2 regions of the Secundilactobacillus muriivasis genome follow, and region 1 is predicted to be linked to the other one. Evidence: predicted binding sites of a transcription regulator. Region 1 holds the regulator's gene; the other holds the start of a gene.

Evidence for each region. The regulator Rex, encoded in region 1, represses fermentation and respiration genes when NADH is low (regulators of the CRP and FNR family bind a similar motif). The targets are predictions, from matches to a motif close to TTGTGAANTANTTCACAA.
Region 2: the regulator Rex is predicted to act here: its motif matches at 2,113-2,130, upstream of ACYVR3_RS03820 (glycerol dehydrogenase).

The regions. Positions count from the first base shown of each region.
Region 1 covers NZ_BAABMI010000009.1:24,857-28,282, reverse strand. Annotated here, with positions in the region: gene groL (chaperonin GroEL) at 1-799, opposite strand, end outside; gene groES (co-chaperone GroES) at 859-1,143, opposite strand; gene ACYVR3_RS02215 (redox-sensing transcriptional repressor Rex) at 1,391-2,029, opposite strand; gene ACYVR3_RS02210 (ABC-F family ATP-binding cassette domain-containing protein) at 2,569-3,426, shown strand, end outside.
Region 2 covers NZ_BAABMI010000014.1:11,008-14,433, forward strand. Annotated here, with positions in the region: gene ACYVR3_RS03810 (glycoside hydrolase family 65 protein) at 1-701, shown strand, start outside; gene ACYVR3_RS03815 (MarR family winged helix-turn-helix transcriptional regulator) at 1,595-2,041, opposite strand; gene ACYVR3_RS03820 (glycerol dehydrogenase) at 2,280-3,389, shown strand.

The DNA.
Region 1 (3,426 bases):
CACGCATCTTGTTCAAAACAAGGGTTGGTAAAGCTTCACCAGTAATGTCATCAGCGATGATCAAAAGTGAACGGCTTTGTTCAACAACACTTTGCAACAATGGCAAGATGTCTTGAATGTTGGCAATCTTCTTGTCAGTGATCAAAATGTAAGGGTTGTCGAGGTTGGCTTCCATCTTATCGTTATCGGTAACCATGTATTGTGACATGTAGCCGCGATCAAATTGCATCCCTTCAACAACGTCAAGACTCGTATCAACACCACGTGATTCTTCAATGGTGATGACCCCATCATTACCAACCTTTTCCATGGCGTCAGCGATCAATGAACCAACTTCTTGGTTAGCTGATGAAATGGAAGCGATTTGGGCGATATCGTCCTTAGTAGCAACCTTGTGGCTCATCTCGTGTAAAGCCTTAACAGCGGCTTCAGTGGCTTTTTCGATCCCGCGACGGATACCAACTGGGTTAGCACCGGCAGTAACGTTCTTCATGCCTTCGTTAACGATTGCTTGGGTCAAAACAGTGGCAGTCGTCGTCCCATCACCAGCGATATCGTTGGTCTTTGAAGCAACTTCGGCAACTAACTTAGCACCGAGGTTTTCAAAGTGATCAGACAATTCAATTGCCTTAGCAATCGTTACCCCATCGTTAGTAATGGTTGGGTTGCCGTATGATTGTTCCAAAACGACGTTACGACCCTTAGGACCAATGGTGGTCTTAACAGTGTCTGCTAATTTATCAACGCCACGTAACATTGCTGAACGCGCGTCTTCAGAAAACTTGAGTTCCTTAGCCATAATTTATCTTCACCTCATAAAATAGTTGTTAATTTAAGTTCAGCGTTTTAAATACTGGATTAGTCGACGACTGCGACAAGATCCTTTTCGTGAACGACCAAGTAAGTTGCGTCCGCGTACTTCACTTCAGTACCGGCGTATTTATCAAACAAGACGGTGTCGCCTTCTTTAACGATTGGCGCAACCTTTTCACCATTATCAAGCACGCGGCCTTCGCCAACGGCAATTACTTTAGCAGTTTGTGGCTTTTCTTGAGCATTGCTTGCAAGTACGATGCCGCCAACAGTCGTTTCTTCTTCTTCTTGTGCTTGTAAAATCACACGGTCTCCTAATGGTTTTAACACTTGAATCCCTCCAATAAATGTAAAGTTTAGCACTGTTAGCACTCACCTAACATAAGTGCTAATCACAAGTACTACTATAAAATTATTCGTTTTCAATTGCAAGTTATTTAACCAAGATATTCCCGAAAAATTCAGTTGTTTTTTAACTCACCCTTGAGAATCAACGCTATCATGGCCTTTTGAGCCGCTAAAAATGGCAACAAAAAAACTGACTAATTCCGGAAAATCCGTTATCAGTCAGTTCAGATTAAGCTTCTTCGTTATAGTGGTCTAAGAAGTAAATTAAAGTTTGTAATTCGTTGGTTAAATCAACGTTTTGAACCCGAACATTGGTTGGTACTGAAACCCGAATTGGGGTAAAGTTCAAGATACCGCGAACACCACCCGCAATTGCTTCATCGGTTGCATCCTGTGCAACCTCAGCGGGCACCGTTAAAATAACGATTTTGATTTGTTGATCGTTCAATTGTTGCCGCAATTCGTTCATTGGATAAATTGGCACACCACTCTTAACGGTGTTTGCCAAATCATCGCGAACATCAAATGCCGCGCTGATTCGCACGTTACTGTTTTGGTGGAAATTAAAGTTGAGCAACGCATTCCCTAAATTACCAACCCCGATTAAAGCTGCGTTAGTCAGCTTATCCTGATTTAAAATCTTCTTGAAAAATTTAAGTAAACTATCAACGTCGTAGCCATAACCCCGTTTACCGAGGGCTCCGAAGTAGGAAAAATCGCGCCGGATCGTTGCCGAATCTACCTTAACGGCTTCGGAAAGTTCGGTCGAGGAAACCCGGGTCTTATCAGCATCCCGTAAGATGTTGAGGTACCGGTAATAGATTGGTAGCCGTTTGGCCGTCGCTTTTGGAATCTTTGTTTCAGTCAAGTTAAATATCCTCCTTGTGAATTTTGGTAACTAAAAATGATCTCAACTTCAATAATAGCTAACCCATTAAATGATTACTGCTTGTGAAATTATCATCCGAGTCAATTGTAGCATAATCATGAAGTTTGTGAAATGATTTTCAATAAAAAACCGGCAACCTCCCCTTACCGACCATGGCAAAAGCGTGTTACTTCAATGATTTCACAAGGTTAATTTTTTATCAAGTTCCCATAGATTGCCTTTAATTCAGCCAATTTCATCCAGTCATTGACAATTGATTGGGGACGTTGTGAAAATAATTGGCCGTTTATATCATGTAATTGACGGTTATTTTTCTTAATTGACTATCAGAATAAAATGTTCGTGAAAGCGCATACTTTACCTAATGATGATTGCTACCCACTTATTGAATTAACCACCCGCTAATTGTTTGATCCACTAGGCCATTTCCCATCCGTTCGGCCAACTTAAGTAAAAACCATGCTATAATTAGAGGATATCCTATATTGTGATTCATTCGAAAGGCAGGCTGATTCAACATGTTATTACAAGTCCAACAAGTGACACGGCGATTCGGTGCCGATACCCTTTTTTCTAATGTCAGCATGGACGTGCCCGAACACGGCCGCGTTGCGCTTGTTGGTCGAAACGGTGCCGGTAAATCGACGCTCATTCGCATGATTACCGAAGGCGAAACCCCGGACGAAGGTCAAATTATTTCTAAACGGGGCATCACGATCGGTTACTTAGCCCAAGATACCGGGCTTGATTCCAACCGCACGATTTGGGAAGAAATGGCCAGCGTCTTCAAGGCCCTTCAGGAACAAGAGGCTAAGTTGCACGAGTTAGAAGAACAGATGAGTGATCCCGACGTCATCAATGACGCTGAGCAATTTGCCCAAATTTCCGCAACCTACGATCAACTACAAACGAACTTTAAAAACCAAAACGGCTACGGCTACCGAGCTGAGATTCGGGGGGTCCTGCACGGTTTCGAATTTGACGAACCCGACTACGACCGCTCCATTACTGAACTATCTGGTGGTCAAAAGACCCAGTTAGCACTCGCCAAGCTATTGCTTGAAAAACGCGACCTTCTGGTACTGGACGAACCGACCAACCACTTGGACGTTGAAACGCTCACCTGGCTTGAAGGCTACATTCAAAGCTACAAAGGCGCCCTACTCATCGTCTCTCATGACCGGTACTTCCTCGACCGCATTGTCACGGAAGTTTACGATATGTCGATTGGGACTCTGACCCACTACCACGGTAACTATTCAAACTACGTTGACCAAAAGGCCGCCCGTCTACAACGGGAATGGAAAGAGTACGAAAAGCAACAGGACAAAATCTCTAAACTCGAAGATTTCGTCAATAAAAACATCGTTCGGGCG
Region 2 (3,426 bases), on a different contig from region 1:
ACGTCGCAGCTAAGTTGGCCGTGACGGATGGCGAAAAGAAGCAGTGGCAAGATATTGTCGACCGGATGTATTTGCCAGCTGACAAAGACTTAGGCATCTTTGTGCAGCACGACGGCTTCTTGGATAAGGACTTAAAACCAGTCTCAGCCATTCCAGCTGACCAACGGCCAATCAACCAAAACTGGTCGTGGGATAAAATCTTGCGCTCACCATACATCAAGCAGGGTGATGTGTTGCAAGGGGTCTGGGACTTCATCGACGACTTCACACCGGCTCAAAAGAAGGCCAATTTCGACTTCTACGAACCACTGACCGTTCATGAATCAAGTTTATCAGCGGCCATTCACTCGATTTTAGCGGCTGACTTGCACTACGAAGACAAAGCGGTTGAAATGTATGAACGGACTGCCCGGTTGGATCTGGACAACTACAACAACGATACCAGCGATGGCTTGCACATTACATCCATGACTGGGAGCTGGCTGGCAATCGTCCAAGGCTTTGCTGGCATGCGGGTCCGCAATGATCAATTACACTTCGCCCCATTCCTACCAAAGAAGTGGAACAGCTACCAATTCCGGGTACTGTTCCGCGGTCGCTCGATCCAAGTTCGGGTCGATTCGACTGGCACGAAACTGACTTTACTGTCTGGTGAACCTTTGACGGTTGATCTGGATGGGAAAGCGGTTGAACTTGCATAGTTGATTTAGTGAAAGTCCCTCAACGCGTTACTTGCGTTGAGGGGCTTTTTGCTTACGTTTGTGTCCAGCGTAAGCATTCGTGTGTCTAGTTTGTGAAGTGTCGTGATTTGCTTGAACTGTCGATTCCGGTAAGCGACTAGGTTCCTGCTGTGGGGCCGGCCTGAGCCAAAGGGCGGTCTCAGCCCTCGAATTCAAGCCTCGCCAAAATCCGTGCGAGTCTTGAATTCGTCCCCGATAATTGGCGGTTGTTGGAAGTTCATCAACAACCATCAATTATCGCGACACAGCATACACCTAGCCGCTTACCGAAATCTTACATTGGCGCAATTCGGCACTATTGTAGAGCATCTCAAAATACGTTTAACGGCAACGTAGCATATTTGATTAGCATAAACGTAACATACAACTGATACGTTTTCACATCGCACAATCGTTGATTCATTGCGGTTACTGAACATTAACCACGATTGTTTCCGCAGTTGTTGAGGTATCATCTGACGTTGATATTATGCACTTTCGTCGACTTCAGAATGTGACAGTCAGCAGTTTTGTTACCGACAGCGCACCATGTAGCGGGAGGCGGAGGCGCGCGAGGCTCAGCAGTGTCGGTATGACTTAAGCAGTCGTAGTCCGTGGGGTTCGGGCTGCGAGTGCTTTAGTCATACGCGGGTCCGGAAAGATCCGGCACGGAAGTGGTCTTCTTCCGTTCCTAGCTCGTAGGCCCGCCACTGCGTTCCAGCCTCGCATAGCGCCGGAGCCTCTCGCGGCACCCTCCCACTATATAAAACCAGAATCACTGAATTTCACAAACTAAACATGCTTACGCTAGACACAAGCGTAAACAAAAAGTCCCCACCAATGCTCAATTGGTGGGGACTTTTAATCAGTAAAACTCAATAAACGCTTGAGGGATTCGCTTCTTCCTCATAGATATGCGTTTTTACTTGGTGCAACAGGTCATTAAGATCGCCAGCACCATCTGAACTTAACGGTGTTTGTAACAATTGGTTCAGTTCGTGAAAAACGCGCTCGATGTGGACTAGCGCTTGCTCGCCTTCTGGTGTGAGGGACAAAAGCTTAGTGCGTTCATTATCTAGCGGCACTGTCCGGATAACCAGGTTTCGGTTAACGAGGCCCTTCAGCAGATTAGTAATACTAGCTTCCTGCCGGTTAAGGTAGTGCGCAATATCACGTTGTTTATTGTGAGGGTGATGGGCAATGTACGCCATTGTGCGCCCTTGATCACTGTTCAGATTAAGGTCTCTGAGGTGGTGATTAACGAATTGGACTTCGAAGTTTGCGATTTGGTGAATAAGACTAGAAGTAGTCTGTACGTTCATGGTAAGTGCCGCCTCCTTTGATATCAAGTTGAAAAACAGTATACCGTTAAATACTTGTCGCTACAAGTGTTTTGTGATAATTATTAGAATATTTTTAGAATTCGTTATAACATCTCCGCATAACAACCCATCAGTAACCGGGACTTATTAGTGAATAATTTACCTAAGAACTGTTACTTGATTAATTCAAGGAGATTGCTTACACTACCGGTGCAACATAATTTTGGAGGTGGAAATGATGACAACTGCATTTGCCAGTCCGTCGACTTATGTTCAAGGTGACGGGTTATTGAAGGATGCTGCTAAGTACATTGCGCCGTTTGGAAAACAGGGTTTGTTGTTAACGGATGACGTGGTTTGGCAGCTGATTGGGGAACAGTTTTATGGTGATTTGACTGCGGCTGGGTTGACGATTGAGCGCGTTGCGTTTAATGGTGAGAGTTCGCCGGAAGAAATTGAGCGAATCAAAACCATCGGCGAGCAGAGTAAAGCGGCTTTTGTGATCGCGTTGGGCGGGGGCAAGACCAACGACACTACGAAGGCGGTCGGTGATGTGCTACACGTGCCGGTGGTGATCGTGCCGACACTGGCATCGAATGATTCGCCTTGTACCCGGTTAAGCGTGATCTATTCGGAGTCGGGTGAATTTTTGCATTATATCTTTTATGATAAGAATCCCGATTTAGTCTTAGTAGATACATCGGTTATCGCGGGTGCGCCAGTACGTTTTTTGATTGACGGCATGGCGGATGCGTTGTCAACCAATGTGGAAGCGCAGACCGTTGCCCGGGCGCGGGAAGTGACGTTACTGCCGCTTCAGACGCAGCAAACTGCCGCCGGATTGGCGTTAGCGGAAAAGTGTGAGGACTTGTTATTCAAATACGGGACGCAGGCCGTCACAGCAGCCGCAAGTCACGTGGTGTCACCGGCACTCACTCACATCGTTGAAGCCAACATTTTGCTAAGCGGGGTAGGGGCTGAAAGTTCTGGCTTAGCTGCAGCTCATAGTTTTCAAAATGGCCTAACAGCGTTGTCAGGTGACGTTCACAAACTGTCTCACGGCCAAAAGGTTTCGTACGGGACGCTGGTGAACCTCGTTTTGGAAGGTGCCAGTGATAAGCGGTTTGAAAAATACCTCAAATTTGAACTTGCGCTAGGCTTACCAACCACACTAGCTGACTTGAAGCTGGCGGATGCCTCAGACGAAGATTTGATGAAGGTCGCAACGCTGACGGTTCAGGAAGGTGAAACCATTCATAACATGGGGTTCCCGGTAACTGCAGCGGCGGTATTTGAAGCGATTAAAGCGGTGGATGCTTATTCCCGGAAGTTTCAGGGATTAGATTAATATGTAATGTTAAGTGGGCGTGAATTCTCGATTGAGA